4 regions of the Streptomyces yunnanensis genome follow, and region 1 is predicted to be linked to each of the others. Evidence: riboswitches for the same ligand, from Rfam matches in the RefSeq annotation. Region 1 holds a riboswitch; each other region holds the start of a gene.
What was found. Region 1 has a riboswitch for magnesium ahead of MOV08_RS32935 (NRAMP family divalent metal transporter). Riboswitches for the same ligand answer to the same signal wherever they lie in the genome.

Region 1 (3,854 bases):
GAAGCGGGCGAGCCAGTGGGCGCCGTGGCCCTGCCGGGCAAGGACATAGGCCAGGTGCACGCGTGGTTCGTAGCGGGCGTGTGGGCCCTGGGGGTGGGGGCAGGTGCTGGGGACGTCGAGCAGGTAGTCCCGCTCGGTGCCGTCGTACAGGGCCAGGCGCACACGCGGACAGATGTGGCCGGTGGCGTTCGGGCCGGGCCCGTTGTCGGTGATGTGGTGGTGTCGTCGGGCCGGTGCGGTGAGTTTGGTCAGGTGCGGGAGAAAGCGCATCGGTGGCCTCCCTTCTCCGTGAGGGGGCGGTGGGCGGGGAGGTCCCGCCACCACCCGGCCAGGTGAGTGGTCAGTTACCGAGGGCGACCTGGACGATCTTGATGACGACCAGGACCATCGCGATCAGCAGGTAGGTGCGCAGAGCGCCCATGCCGATCTTGCGGCCGGTGGACATGACCGGCCGGGTCAGCGTCTCCAGCGGCGGCATCCGCCACGAGTCGCGGCCGGTGCGGTCGATCGGGTCTTCCTTGGTGGCGGTGCGCCGGCGGGTGAAGGCGTAGCCGGCGGCCAGCACCCCGGCGACACCGCAGCCGGCCATGATGTCCAGGATCATGTTGGAGCTGATGCCCGGGAAGAGCACCGAGGCGGTCAGGATGATCGACAGCGACACCAGGACACCGACGACCGCCGCCGTGAAGGCGTTGGTCTTCGGGCCGTTCACCCACGGTCCCAGGACCTGCTTGTCGTTGCAGAGCAGCAGCAGGAAGACGGAGGCGGAGGGCAGCAGGACGCCGGCGAGGGTCTGCACCCCCTGGGTGAGCAGACCGAGCGGGGAGCCGGGGATCAGCACGATGGTGGCCGCGGCGGCGACCAGGCCGGCGTAGACGGCGTAGAAGCCCTTGGCGCCCTTGACCCCCCGGTGCAGGGAGTGCTTCATCCCGAACACGTCACCGATCGCGTACGCGGTGGACAGCGACACCGCGAACGCGCCGATGATCGAGGCATCCAGCAGGGCGATCGCGAAGAGGACGCCGGCGACCTTGCCGGCCTTGGCCGAGATGCCGGTGATCAGGCCCGCGGTGTCGTCGAAGTTCCCGAACCCCTTCGTCCCGGCGAACGCTGCCGCCACCAGGCCCATCAGGGCGGCCGCACCGATGACGACGATGGCGATGCCGATCCACAGGTCGGCCTTCTCGTACTTCATGAAGCGCGGGGTGATGCGCTTGTCGATCACGTACGACTGCTGAAAGAACAACTGCCAGGGCGCCACCGTGGTGCCCACGATCCCGATGATCAGCAGCATCACGGTCGCTAGCTCGCCGCTGCCGCCGGGGATGACCGGGGTCACGAAGTCGTGCGCCATCTGCGAGGTCTTGGGGTGGAGCATGAAGTAGAGCGGGACCAGGAGCAGCGAGGCGGCGCACAGGGCCACGGCGATCCGCTCAAAACGGCGGAAGGAGCCGGTGAACGCGGAGGCGATGATGATGGCGGCGGCCAGGATCACCGAGGCGGCCTTCGGCAGGCCCAGATAGTCCGCGGCCATGGTGATGCCGATGAACTCCGTCACCAGCGTCAGCGCGTTGAGCAGGAACAGGTCGATGACGGAGAACGCGCCCCAGAACTTCCCGAACCGCTCCAGGATCAGCCGCGCGTGCCCCACCCCGGTCACCGCGCCGAGACGCAGCACCATCTCCTGGTTGACGTACAGGACGGGGATGAGCAGGAGCAGGGTCCACAGCAGCTGGGTGCCGTAGTTCTGACCGGCCTGGCCGTAGGTGGCGAAGGCGCCGGCGTCGTTGTCACCGACCATCACGATCAGGCCGGGGCCGACGATCGCCAGCAGCGTCTTGAACTTCGCGGACAGACCCCGGCGCTCTCCGGTGTCGTCGTGCTTGATGGTGCCGAGCGCACCGCGGATGTCGCCCACGTGCGCGTCGTCGAGGACTGCGCTGCGCTGTGCGGGAGCGGTGGGGTGGGTGAGCGTCGTTTCGGTCATGACAGACCTCCCGTTCCCCCGAAGGGGGAGGTTTTGGGCATGCCTGGGCAACGCGCACGCTGCACGCGCAGGCCGGCGGCCCGGGACGGCGTCAAGCCGCACGGGTGCCGGGCGCTGGAACAGGGACGCGAGTACGCGCAGAAGGTGGTTACCGCATGCCGGGACAGGGCGAGAACAGGCGGAGGCGGGGCCTACTGTGGCCCGGACTACTGCAACCGCAATCCATGTCTCTCGCCTCCTCCCGGCCGGGGCGCGCAATCGCGCCAATCGACTCGGCAAAGAGCAGACCGGCCCGCATGGCCGGTTCACCCCAACTCGTCAGAGCTTTGGCACTGCACGGCGTAATCCTGTGGGGGCAGCCACTTGGGGTCACCCCTTAAGTCGGGGAGACCTGTCCTGAACCTGGGCGTCTCTCGACGTCGTGGGGTCAGTGGCCTGTGTCCGTGCAGACGCCTCACCGAACGAGGTGCCTTGTTTCAAACCTCCACGAGTGTGCCTGCCACTTGCATATCGACGCAACTACTTGACTCATTCTTGACCACCGCTGCCCGGTGCGGCACCTCTCACGGTGCTGTTCCGACTGGGGGTGGTGCAGCATCGGGTCGATGGTCCGTGCCGGCAAGCCTTCGAGGGCCTCGGAGATCGCGCCCGGGATAACTCTTGCAGTGCAGCTGGCGGCGGTATCGCGGCGGGCGACCGAGGGCAGTTCCCCCGTGTGGCAATCCCCATAGACCTCGCTCGGTTGCGCGATCTTGCAACTAACGTGGAGCCCTGATGCGTCCCATTTGTCATCGACAGATCACCGGATGGCCGATCGGACAGACTGGGTACATGCAAGAGCGGCAAGCCGGAGCGACGGCCAGCGGCAGGGTATGGGGAGAAGGCCAGCAGTCGACATGTCCCTCCTGGGTGGTATCGGCGCCCGCCACAACGTACCGATCTTCTCCGGCGGCGAGAGGATCCAGAGGCTCCGGCCGCCGAGGATGTCTGGTGGGGCTGACCCTCTGCGCCGTACTCGTGATCGCCGCCGCCCTTGGCGTCGTCTGGTGGCTGACCCGGCCGCCTGCACTGCCCACTATTCCCCCTCAGTATCTGGCGACCGTTCAGTCGGCCACCAAAGCCTGCCCGGAGCTGAGCGTTCCGATGTTGGCCGCGCAACTCGACGCGGAGAGCCACTGGAACCCGCAGGCAGACTCTGGCCAAGCCCAGGGCATCGCCCAGTTCCACCCGTCGACCTGGGCGGAGTGGGGCAAGGACCACACCGGTGATGGCAAGGCCGACGTGTGGAACCCAGCCGACGCCATCCCGGCTCAGGGCGCCTACATGTGCCACCTGTTCAAGGAGGCCAAGGGCATCCCCGGCGACCCCACCCAGCTTGCCCTCGCCGCGTACAACGCGGGCCCCGGCGCGGTGCTCAAGGCCCAGGGCATCCCACGGATCCCCGAGACGCAGAACTACGTCAAACGGATCGAGGCACTGATCCCGAAGTACACCCAGACCTATGCCAAGCAGATCAGCGTGGCACCCAGCCCTCCGGGCAACTGACGACCACACAGTTAGCGCCAAGCGAAACAGCAGGATTGGGCATGACGCCGAGAGAGGTGAACCAGGCGTCGCCCACGCCTTCCGGCGACCGTGGCCGGCCCTGCGGCTTCCCCGGATGGTGGCGTAGGTGCACCCGGACGGCGACTGCGGCGAAGAGCGCGACGGCCGGTACCAGCACCACACATTCGACCATGAGCCGGTCACAGGCTGGGGCAGGCCGAGGGCCGTCCATGCGAGCAGCGCGACCCGGACGGTACCGAGCCCCGCCGCACCCTGAACGGTGCGCGGGAGGCGGCGTACGAAGCGGATGCCGAGTGCTCTC
Region 2 (3,854 bases), 6.0 Mb from region 1:
CTCACCGTCCCGTCACGATGCCGCCATACCCTCGAAAGGCCCCCTCTACACCTCGGGGCGCCCATCGGATGACATCCCAACCGGGCCCGGCGGCCGACTACTTGAGGATGTTGACCGCACGGGCCACCACCAGCACCACCGTCAGCAGCGAGACCGCCGACTGGAGCAGCATCAGCAGCTTCGCCCAGCGGGTCAGCGGCATCACGTCGGTCGGACTGAAGGCGGTGGCGTTGGTGAAGGACAGGTACAGGTAGTCGGCGAACTGCGGCTCCCAGTGCTCCGGGGCCATCTCCGGCGTCGCCATCTGCGGGAAGAGGAAGTCGGGGTAGCGGCGCACGGCATGGACCCGGGCGACCGGGCCGCCGCGGTCCCACTCCCAGTACCAGAGCGCGAAGACGATGACGTTGGTGGCCCAGATGGCGCCGCCGGTCGCCAGCAGCTCCCCGGCGTCCTGGCCCTCGGTGCCGCGCACCAGGCCGATCACCAGATGGACCGCGGACCACCCGTTGGCCGCGCTGATCATCGCGATCAGCACCAGCCCCGCCCACCGGTAGAGCCGGGAGACCCGCTCGATGCGGTACGGGTCGGCCGCCACCAGCACCAGCACCAGCGCGGTCTCCAGCCCCGGCAGCAGCCACTCCGGATGGATCGCCAGCCGCTCCGGCAGCCGCCACTGGAGCGCCACCGCCACCAGCATCGCGAGCGTCGAGGGCCAGCGGGGCTCACCGCGGGTGACCCGCCGCCAGGCCGGCCGCAGCCGCCGTCCGGCCTCCTCCACCCCCGCCACGGCAGGCGCCAGCAGCGCCTCGATGCGGTCCAGCCGCTCGGCTTCGGTACCGGCTTCGCCCGCCTTGCCGGGCTCGGGGTTCTCGGACATGCGCCTCATGCTCACCCGAGGTCGCAGCGGTGTCCAGCAGCCCGTCCCGGACGCCGGGACGGATCCGCCGCGGGGTTAAGACTCGGTCAAGAACTTGCGTCCCTGTGCAAGTACCCCGTGGGCAGGGTCTAGACTCCTAGAGGTTTGACGAAGCGAGCACCTCGTTCGGTGAGGCGTCGTCACGGACACAGGCCACTGATCCCACCCGTCGAGAGACGCTCCGGATCAGGACAGGTCTCCCCGGCCCAAGGGGTGACCCCAAGTGGCTGCCCGCACACAGGGCTACGCCGTGACGTGCCAAAGCTCTGACGAGTAGGGGTGAACCGGTCGACGGCGACCGGTCCGCTCCTTGCCGGATCGACGACGGCGCGCCCGACGCGCCCCGACCGGAAGGAGGCGAGAGACATGGAATGCAGTAGTCCGGGCCATCATCGGCCCCCCTTCCGTCTGCCCTCGCTCACTTCCGGCACGCGGTAGTCACCTCCCCTGCGCGGCCTCCCCGCCGCCCCACGCCCCCGTACGGCCCACCGCCGTCACGGGTCGCCGTGCTGCGCGCCCGCGCAGGGGAGATGACTGCCCCGCGCCCCCAACACCTCCCCCGCTCGGGGGACTTGGGAGGTTGCCATGACCGACACCACGATCCGTTCCACGGCCGCGGCCACGACCCCGGCCCCGCACGCCACCGCGGTGCTCGACGACGCGCACACCGGTGACATCCGCGGCGCGCTCGGCACCATCCGGCACGACGACACCGCCCCGCGCCGGGGCCTGTCCGCCAAGCTCAAGACGCTGCTGGCCATCGTCGGCCCCGGCCTGATCGTGATGGTCGGCGACAACGACGCCGGCGCCTTCACCACCTACGGCCAGGCCGGCCAGAACTACGGCACCCACCTGCTGTGGACCCTGCTCCTGCTCGTCCCGGTCCTCTACGTCAACCAGGAGATGGTGCTGCGTCTGGGCGCCGTCACCGGCGTGGGGCACGCCCGGCTCATCCTGGAGCGGTTCGGGAAGTTCTGGGGCGCGTTCTCGGTCATCGACCTGTTCCTGCTCAACGCGCTGACGCTGGTGACGGAGTTCATCGGCATCACCCTCGCCGCCGGCTACCTGGGACTGCCCAAGGTCGGCGCGGTGCTGCTGGCCGCCGCCGTGATCATCGCCTCCGCCTTCACCGGGTCGTTCCGCCGGTTCGAGCGGATCGCCATCGCGCTGTGCGCGGCGTCGCTGCTGCTCGTCCCGCTCTACTTCATGGTCCACCCGTCCACCGGCCAGATGGCCCACGACTTCGTCGTCCCGCACCTCCCCGGCGGGCCGGGCCAGTTGTCGGCCGTGATGCTGCTGATCATCGGCATCGTCGGCACCACCGTCGCCCCCTGGCAGCTGTTCTTCCAGCAGTCCTACGTCATCGACAAGCGCATCACCCCGCGCTACATGGGCTACGAGAAGGCCGACCTGTGGATCGGCATCGCCATCGTGGTGCTCGGCGCCGCCGCCCTGATGGGCTGCGCAGCCGCCGCATTCGCCGGCACCTCGGGCGCCGGCGCCTTCACCGACACCGCCGGCATCGCGCACGGCCTGGCCGCCCACGCCGGCAAGCTCGCCGGGGTGCTGTTCGCCATCGCCCTGCTGGACGCCTCGATCATCGGCGCGTTCGCGGTGTCCCTGTCCACCGCCTACGCCATCGGCGACGTCTTCGGCATCCGGCACTCCCTGCACCGCGGCGTCGGCGGCGCCAAGGGGTTCTACGGCGTCTACGCGGGCCTGGTCGCCGCGGCCGCCGCGATCGTGCTGATTCCCGGCTCGCCGCTGGGCCTGCTCACCGAGGGCGTGCAGACCCTGGCCGGGGTGCTGCTGCCCTCCGCCTCGGTCTTCCTGCTGCTCCTGTGCAACGACCGGGCGGTGCTCGGCCCCTGGGTCAACGGCCGCCGGACCAACGCCTTCACGGCCGCCGTCGTCGGCGTCCTGGTCACCCTGTCGGTGATCCTCACCGCCGCCGTCCTCTTCCCGGACCTCGGCCCGGGCACCATCCTCGGCATCATGGCCGGCTGCGGCGGGGCGGGCGTCCTGGCGCTCGGGTACGCGGAGGTGCGGCGCCGCCGCAAGGGCTGGGCGCGCGGCGGCCGGCCGGTGGACCGCACCGGCCGGGACGACTGGCGGATGCCGCCCCTGGAGACGCTGACCCGCCCGGTCCTCTCCACCGGGCACAAGGTCGGCCTGGCCGCCCTGCGGACGTACCTGCTGCTCGCGATGGTCCTAGTCGTCGTCAAGATCGTCCAGGTCGCCCTCGGCCACTGAGGTCCCCGGCCCGCCACGGGCCCGACACCGGCCCGTGGCGGGCCCCGCGCCGGCCCACCGCCGGCCCCGTCCCCTCGTTCCCCGTCCCCGAGGAGGTGCTCCGTGCACACCCTGACCATCGTCGACTTCCTGGTCCGGCTCGCCACCGGTGTGGCCTGCGGAGCACTCATCGGGGTCGAGCGCCAGTGGCGCGCCCGGATGGCGGGGCTGCGCACCAACGCCCTGGTCGCCGCCGGCGCCACCCTCTTCGTCCTCTACAGCACCGCCGTCGGGGACTCCGGCAGCCCCACCCGGGTCGCCTCCTACGTCGTCTCCGGCATCGGCTTCCTCGGCGGCGGGGTGATCCTGCGCGACGGCGCCGGGGTGCGCGGGCTGAACACCGCGGCCACCCTGTGGTGCTCGGCCGCGGTCGGCGTCCTGGCCGCCTCCGGGCGCCTCGAATTCGCCGTCCTCGGCACCCTCGCCGTGCTCGCGGTGCACCTCGTGCTGCGCCCCGCGGGGCGGCTGTTGGACCGGGCCCCGGCGTCCGGTTCCGACCCCGACGCGGCCGTGCACGCCACCGTCCACGTGGTCTGCGAGCGCCGGGCGGAGACGCACATCCGCGCCCTGCTCCTCCAGGCGCTCACCGCCTCCGACCTGACCCCCCTCAGCCTCCGGGCCCGCCGTGACGCCGAGGACACCACCG
Region 3 (3,854 bases), 2.0 Mb from region 1:
CTGCACGCCGTGTTCACCGACCTCTTCGACCCGGAAGGTTCGGAGATCTACCTCAAGTCGGCCACCAGCTATCTCACCCCGGGCACCACGGCGAACTTCGCGACCGTCATCGAGGCCGCCCGGCAGCGCGGAGAGACCGCCATCGGCTACCGGCTCGCCCGGCACAGCGACGAACCACCGACCTACGGGGTCGTCCTCAACCCCTCCAAGACCGCACCGCTGTCACTCGGCGAGGGCGACACCATCGTGGTGCTCGCCGAGGACGGCCGGGTGACGGCGAACGTCCCCGGCCCGAGGGGCACGTACAACAAGGCGACACCGAGGCGGCCACGGCCGTAGACCGGGCCTGGAAGCCTTCGGGGCCCGCGCCATGATTTCATTGGTTGCGCAACTGACGAAATATTGGCGCGGGCGGACGTTCGACGGCGGTCGGGCGCCCGGACGGCGACGGATGCGGGGAGTGCTGCATGTTCGGCGATCTGAGCTTCGTGAAACTGGCCGTGATCGCAGTCGTCGCCGTAGCCCTCTTCGGCCCGGACAAACTGCCGGAGTTCATCCAGAAGACAGCGGATCTCCTGCGCAAGGTGCGGGCGGCGTCCGACAGTGCCAAGCAGGAGATCCGCTCCGAACTGGGGCCGCAGTTCAAGGACTTCGAGTTCGAAGACCTCCACCCGAAGACATTCGTGCGCAAGCATCTCCTGGAGGGCGACGCCCTGCCTCTGGAGGAGATCCGCAACGCCCTGGACCCGAGGGCCGAGTTGGCCGCGGTCGTGGAAGCGGTCCGCCGCCCGGCGGATGCCACCGCGGCACCTGAAGCAGCGCCGCCCCGAGTGAACTTGACGAAGGACGCACAAGGCACACCGCCCAGGCACCCACCCATGGACATCGACGCGACGTAGCCTCCCGCTGCGCCGCCCACCGGGTTCAGAGCGCCGGTGCGGTGGGGTCGCACAGGTAGCCGTCCGGCGTCGTGGTGATGATGGCTCCGTAGCGGGTTCCGAGCTTCTGCCGCAGGGCGGTGACGTGCCTGGCGAGGGTCTGCCGGGCATATGGGGCGGACTGTTGCCAGACGAGTTCCATCAGCCGGTCGTGGCTGAAGAACCGCTGCGGGTGGGCGATGAAGTGAGCGAGGAGTTCGAACTCCATACCGGTCAACCGGATCCGCCGTCCGTCGACGGAGACACAGCGGCAGCCCAGGTCGACCACGAGGTCCTGCACGGTGTGGACGGGTGCCTGGGGCGTGTCGGTGCGGTCGCAGTGGGCTGCCTCGTGTTGGTCCAGGTGCCAGTGCAGGCTGCTGACGGCGGGCTCCAGCCACACCAGCGAGAGGAGCTGGGTCAGGGCGGCGGTGACCGGCCCGTGGGTGGCGAAGGCGGCCTCCAGATGAGTCGTGTCGGCCGTGCCGCTCCGGCCGGCCAGGTCGGTCAGCTGGATGTCCGGACCGGTGAACGCCTGGGCGAGCCGGGCCCGGACGCGTGGCGCGGCCGGGGTGTCGCACTGCACGTGCGCGACACCGCGCCGGGTACCGTCTCCGGTGGTGTTCGGGGAGACTGCGGCGAGCCTCTCGACGGAGTTGAGCAGCAGGTTGGTGGGGAAGGACATCTTGGCTTCTCCTTTGTGCCGAGGGCGCTGGGTCGACGGGGTCAGGACGTCCGGCGCCAGACTGCTTCGATGTGGCGCCGGCCGTCGGGGCCGGTCATCGTGTGCCAGTGGGCGCGCAGGTGGTGTCGGCGCCGGGCGCCGGTACCCGTCGAGGGGCCGTCCCCTCGGCGGAGAGGCCCTGCAGGACGGTGTTGTCGAGGGCGCCGTCGGTGATCCGCCGGGAGGCTCGGGCCAGCACGGCGAACGCGGCTGTGAGGGCCGCGCGGTGCTCGGGGCGGCGGATGGCGAGGGTGGTGAGGACGGACATGGGGACACCTCCGTGGGGCCACGCGTGCTGAAGCCGTGGGCACGGCCGGGCAGCGGTGAACGGGTGTGGTCGGGAATGCCGCGGGCCGGTGCGGCGGCGAGCCCGCAGGGTGCCCCGGGCGGCGGCGGTGAGGTGACCGCCGCCCGGGGACGTCAGTGGGCGACGGCGAGCTGCACGATGCGGACGATCACGAGGATCATGGCGGCCAGCAGGTAGGTGCGGCGCCCGCGTCGTTGTCGCCGACCATGACGATCAGGCCGGGGCCGACGATCGCGAGCAGCGTCTTGAGTTTGGCGGACAGTCCCGTTCGTGGGGCGTTGTCGTCCAGCTTGATGGTGCCGAGCGCGCCACGGATGTCGCCGACGTGGGCGTCGTCGAGCACGGCGGTGCGGGGTGCCGGAACGGGTGGGGTGGTGGTGCTGGTGGTGGTCAGGTCGGTCATGACAGCCTCCCGGCCCCCCGTCCGGGGGAGGATTGGGGCACGCAGCAGCGATCCCCCCTGCGAGCGGGCAGCACGAGAACCCGAGGCGGCGTGGTGCCGCACGGGTGACGTACGAGGTCTGTGATGCGCGGACGCGCAGGGGAGGTGGTTACCGCGTACCGGAGGTCAACGAGGACAGGTGGGTACGGGGCCGACTGTGGCCCGGACTACTGCAATGGTCATCCATGTCTCTCGCCTCCTCCCGGCTGGGGCGCCCGAGCGCCGTGACGGACCGGCAAGGAGCGGACCGGACCGCATGCGGCCGGCTCACCCCAACTCGTCAGAGCTTTGGCACTCCACGGCGTAACCCCCTTGGCGGGGTAGCCACTTGGGGTCACCCCTTAGGCCGGGGAGACCTGTCCTGACCCTGGGCGTCTCTCGACGTCGTGGGGTCAGTGGCCTGTGTCCGTGAAGACGCCTCACCGAACGAGGTGCCCTTCGTAAACCTCTACGAGTGTGCACTCTACTTGCATATCGACGCAACTACTTGGCGCAACCTTGCCCGGGTCCCGGAGACCGCAACGGAAACCACGCAACCACCCCTTCCATATTTGCACATTGATGCAATAACGGGCACACTTCTCGCGTTCAGGCCCCTCCCTCACGGACGGGCCCCAGGGCCCCAGGGCCCGAGCAACCGGCGCCGAAGGGAGGCAGCCATGGGCGACGACCCACCCAGTCCGCGCTGCCTCGCCGGCAACCGCTGACGCCCCATCACGCCCAGGACCGCCCCGCCTCCCGACCCTCGCCCGGTGCCGCCCGGCGGCAGCGCCGCGCCGGCCTCGCGCGACGTGGCGCGGGCGTTGCGCGCCCGCCTGGCCCGTCCCCCTACCGGGGCGCATTTCCCTCACTCGCGCCGCCGGCGTGCCCGCCCGGGGCGCCGTGCGAGAGCATCGATGTCCACCGTGCGGTCGGAGGTTGCTGTCATGTCGTCGTTCCGGACCAGTCCGGCCGTCTCGCGGAAGTCGCTGCCGTCGCGGCTGGCAGGCCGGATGTCCCGTATGACCTGGGTCGACATCGCGGTGGCGGCCGCGGTGCTGGTCCTGCTGTACATGACCGTGCGGGTGGGCCAGGGCACCACCGTCCGCTTCTCCACCAGCCAGTCCGCCAAGATCGACACCGACCCCTGGCAACTGCCCTACTACGCTGCGCGCAGTCTGCTGCGGATGTTCGTCGCGCTCGCGCTCTCCACCGTCTTCACCTTCGTCTACGCCCTGGCAGCAGCCCGCAGCAGGCGCCTGGAACGGATCCTGATCCCGGCCCTGGACATCCTCCAGTCCGTGCCGGTGCTCGGCTTCCTCACCGTGGCGGTGGCCGGGTTCGTCGCCCTGTTCCCCGGCTCGATGGTGGGTCTGGAGTGTGCGTCGATCTTCGCGATCTTCACCTCGCAGGCGTGGAACATGACCTTCGGGTTCTACCACTCGCTGACCTCGCTCCCCCGCGAACTGGACGAGCTTTCCCGCT
Region 4 (3,854 bases), 2.1 Mb from region 1:
GTTGACGTCCTCGGCCTGGTCATCGCGGTCGCCGTCCTCGCCGCGAACGTCCACGACAACACCGCGGGCATCGCCCTGCTGGACCAGGTCGCCGAGCACACCGGCGACACCGTCCGCAAAGCCCTGGTCGACCAGGGCTTCAAGAACCAGGTCGTCGAACACGGCGCCGGCCTGGGCATCGACGTCGAGATCGTCGAACGCGCCCCCCGCTACCGGGGATTCCTGCCGCAACCGAAGCGGTGGAGAGTCGAGCAGACCTACGGGATCCTGATACTGCACCGACGCCTGGTCCGTGACGACGAGCACCTCACCGCCTCGTCCGCCTCCCGCGTCTATCGGGCGATGTCCCATGTCATGATCCGCCGTCTCACCGGCACGAACACCTCCATCTGGCGCGAGGAGGCGGTGAGCGCGTGAACGTTCGCCCCCTCCTTGAGGCACTGGACCTGCAAGAGGAAGCCGCCCGGGCCCTGGCTGACGACCTTCGCACGCAGATCGACGACCTGCAGACCCGGCTGAGGGAGGCCGAGACACACCTCGCGCACCTCGCGATCACCCGCAAGACCGTCACCAGCCTCGCCGACCGGCTCCCCGCATCCCCGCCCGAACTGCCCGAGCACCCGGACTACCCGCACATCCTCGCCGCCTTCAACGAGTCGACCGCCCCCCTGCGGGCCAAGGACGCCTGCCAGGCCCTTGGCCATGAACCGCTGCCGAAGAACGTCGAAGGCACCCGGGCCAAGCAGAAGCGCCTGGTCAAACTCGGCATCCTCACCGAAGCCGACACCGGCTGCTTCACCCGGCGACAGTAGCCGGCACCGCGGCCAGCACACCTGCCCCAAGTCTCACTTCGAAACGAACATCAACTCACGAACCGTCCACTTACACGATCCGGGTATCCGCAGACTGCTCCCCCGTGGCGAGTACCTACCTCGCCTGCTGCCGGACCAGGCAGCGGCGCTCGGGCGCCGTCCAGGGGCCGGCGCAGGGCGGGCCCCACTCGCCGGGTTCCGTGGGGCGTCCAGGACCTCCCGGCGGGGCCCTGCAGCGCCAGGCGCACTTTTGAGTCAGCTGGGCAACGTCGAGGTCATGGGGTCGGCCGACTCGTCGGCAACAGCCGTCACTCGGCGCCCCGGCGCGGAGCTTCATGAGGGGATCGCCGGCGGGTCGAGGCAGCGGCCGCCGGCGTCGTACCGGAGTCCGTGAGCTTGAGGGAGATCCCGCCCCACATCAAGGAGAACGTGGTCGGCCACACAGCGGACCGATGGCGCCTCCAGGGGGAAATCGCCGAGCTGGTGGAGGTCACTTCTGCGTCGGTGCAGCAAGACGCGTGGCAGGATCGGCCGCTGCGGGCCCAGACAGGCGCCGAACACAAGCCAGCCAGCCGGAGCGCCAACCAGGTCGCCATCGGCATGCCCACCTCAGACAGCGGAGAACACCCCTCCTCCGCGCCCGTAACCGCACGCAAGAACTGAACAGACGCCACGCCCACGGCCAGCCTGCCCCTCCGATCGCAATGTCCGCCGGCCAGTTGGCCTGCCAGGACCTTATGACCCACGCCCTGGTTGGGCATGAGCCGGGCACAGGCGGCGCCCACGTGATGGACCGCCTTCGAGAGCCTTCTCGACTTCCAGTGATTGAGGCCAGATCCAGACCAGGCACGGACCAACCAGCGGGAGCCTCGCCCCGCAAGGCCACAGAGGCGACGCGGGCGCCCACTCCGCCACAGGGAGAAGCCGACTGGGGCCGGGAACATGTTCCGTTACGAGGTGTGTCAAGACTTCGCCAAGTAGTTGCGCTATTTCGCAACTATGCCGCTATGCTTCTGGAGGTTTGAAGAAGGCACCTCGTTCGGTGAGGCGTCTGCACGGACACAGGCCACTGACCCCACGACGTCGAGAGACGCCCAGGTTCAGGACAGGTCTCCCCGGCCTAAGGGGTGACCCCAAGTGGCTTCCCCCACAGGTGGAATACGCCGTGCAGTGCCAAAGCTCTGACGAGTTGGGGTGAACCAGTCATCGGGGCTGGTCCGCTCCTTGCCGCGTCGTCCAGCGCCCACGTGCGCTCCGGCCGGGAGGAGGCGAGAGACATGGACTGCAGTTGCAGTAGTCCGGGCCACAGTAGGCCCGTCATCCGGATTCGTATGCCTTTCTCGACCTCCGGTACGCGGTAACCACCTCTCCCGCGCGCACTCGCATCCCCGTTCCTGACACCGGTGCGGCCTCTTGGGCTGCCTCGGGTGTCCGGGCTGCGCGCTCGCAGGGGGATGGCTCCCGCGCGCCCTCAACGCCGCTCCCCAACGGGGGAATTGGGAGGCCCGCCATGACCAACGTGATCAACGAAAAGACCATTCCCGCACCGCGCAGCGCAGTCCTCGACGACGCGCACGTGGGCGACATCCGCGGTGCGCTCGGCACCATCAAGCACGACGACACCGGCGAGCGCCGGGGCCTGTCCGCCAAGCTCAAGACGCTGCTGGCGATCGTCGGGCCCGGCCTGATCGTGATGGTCGGTGACAACGACGCCGGCGCCTTCGCCACCTACGGTCAGGCCGGTCAGAACTACGGCACCCAGCTGCTGTGGACCCTGCTCCTGCTCATCCCCGTCCTGTACGTCAACCAGGAGATGGTGCTGCGTCTCGGCGCCGTCACCGGCGTCGGGCACGCCCGCCTCATCCTGGAGCGGTTCGGGAAGTTCTGGGGCGCGTTCTCCGTCATCGACCTGTTCCTGCTCAACGCGCTGACGCTGGTGACCGAGTTCATCGGCATCACCATGGCCGCCGACTATCTGGGGCTACCGAAGGCCGCCTCGGTGATCCTGGCCGCCGCCATCATCATCGCCTCCGCGTTCACCGGCTCCTTCCGCCGCTTCGAGCGGATCGCCGTGACCCTGTGCGCCGCCTCGCTGCTCCTGGTCCCGCTCTACTTCATGCTCCACCCCAAGACCTCGCAGATGGCCCACGACTTCGTGACCCCGGTCATCCCCGGCGGCAGCGGCGAGCTGGCCACCGTCATGCTGCTGATCATCGGCATCGTGGGCACTACGGTGGCACCCTGGCAGCTGTTCTTTCAGCAGTCGTACGTGATCGACAAGCGCATCACCCCGCGCTTCATGAAATACGAGAAGGCCGACCTGTGGATCGGTATCGCGGTCGTGATCGTCGGCGCGGCCGCCCTGATGGGCCTGGTGGCGGCAGCGTTCGCCGGGACGAAGGGGTTCGGGAACTTCACCGACACCGCGGGCCTGATCACCGGCATCTCGGCCAAGGCCGGCAAGGTCGCCGGTGTCCTCTTCGCGATCGCCCTGCTGGACGCCTCGATCATCGGCGCGTTCGCGGTGTCGCTGTCCACCGCGTACGCGATCGGTGACGTGTTCGGGATGAAGCACTCCCTGCACCGGGGGGTCAAGGGCGCCAAGGGCTTCTACGCCGTCTACGCCGGCCTGGTCGCCATCGCGGCCACCATCGTGCTGATCCCCGGCTCCCCGCTCGGTCTGCTCACCCAGGGGGTGCAGACCCTCGCCGGCGTCCTGCTGCCCTCCGCCTCCGTCTTCCTGCTGCTGCTCTGCAACGACAAGCAGGTCCTCGGACCGTGGGTGAACGGACCCAAGACCAACGCCTTCACCGCGGCGGTCGTCGGCGTCCTGGTGACGCTGTCGATCATCCTGACCGCCTCGGTGCTCTTCCCCGACATCAGCGCGGGCGCCATCCTCGACATCATGGCCGGCTGCGGCGTCGCCGGGGTGCTGGCCGCCGGCTACGCCTTCACCCGCCAGCGCACCGCCACCAAGGAAGACCCCATCGACCGCACCGGCCGCGACAACTGGCGGATGCCGCCGCTGGAGACGCTGACCCG

Region 2: another riboswitch for magnesium. It lies ahead of MOV08_RS06715 (NRAMP family divalent metal transporter); the one in region 1 lies ahead of MOV08_RS32935 (NRAMP family divalent metal transporter).
Region 3: another riboswitch for magnesium. It lies ahead of MOV08_RS42215 (manganese transporter); the one in region 1 lies ahead of MOV08_RS32935 (NRAMP family divalent metal transporter).
Region 4: another riboswitch for magnesium. It lies ahead of MOV08_RS42575 (NRAMP family divalent metal transporter); the one in region 1 lies ahead of MOV08_RS32935 (NRAMP family divalent metal transporter).

The regions. Positions count from the first base shown of each region.
Region 1 covers NZ_CP095749.1:7,536,075-7,539,928, forward strand. The annotation lists gene MOV08_RS32930 (hypothetical protein) at 1-270, opposite strand, end outside; gene MOV08_RS32935 (NRAMP family divalent metal transporter) at 341-1,987, opposite strand; M-box (ykoK) riboswitch at 2,290-2,460, opposite strand; gene MOV08_RS32940 (lytic transglycosylase domain-containing protein) at 2,978-3,532, shown strand.
Region 2 covers NZ_CP095749.1:1,544,053-1,547,906, forward strand. The annotation lists gene MOV08_RS06710 (DUF1345 domain-containing protein) at 98-877, opposite strand; M-box (ykoK) riboswitch at 1,031-1,202, shown strand; gene MOV08_RS06715 (NRAMP family divalent metal transporter) at 1,502-3,169, shown strand; gene MOV08_RS06720 (MgtC/SapB family protein) at 3,272-3,854, shown strand, end outside.
Region 3 covers NZ_CP095749.1:9,581,730-9,585,583, reverse strand. The annotation lists gene MOV08_RS42235 (CASTOR/POLLUX-related putative ion channel) at 1-339, shown strand, start outside; gene MOV08_RS42230 (sec-independent translocase) at 468-899, shown strand; gene MOV08_RS42225 (winged helix-turn-helix domain-containing protein) at 925-1,602, opposite strand; gene MOV08_RS42220 (hypothetical protein) at 1,697-1,909, opposite strand; partial or broken gene MOV08_RS42215 (manganese transporter) at 2,121-2,351, opposite strand; M-box (ykoK) riboswitch at 2,655-2,828, opposite strand; gene MOV08_RS42210 (ABC transporter permease) at 3,317-3,854, shown strand, end outside.
Region 4 covers NZ_CP095749.1:9,670,918-9,674,771, reverse strand. The annotation lists partial or broken gene MOV08_RS42590 (IS5 family transposase) at 1-417, shown strand, start outside; gene MOV08_RS42585 (hypothetical protein) at 414-812, shown strand; gene MOV08_RS42580 (hypothetical protein) at 1,203-1,475, shown strand; M-box (ykoK) riboswitch at 1,840-2,013, shown strand; gene MOV08_RS42575 (NRAMP family divalent metal transporter) at 2,323-3,854, shown strand, end outside.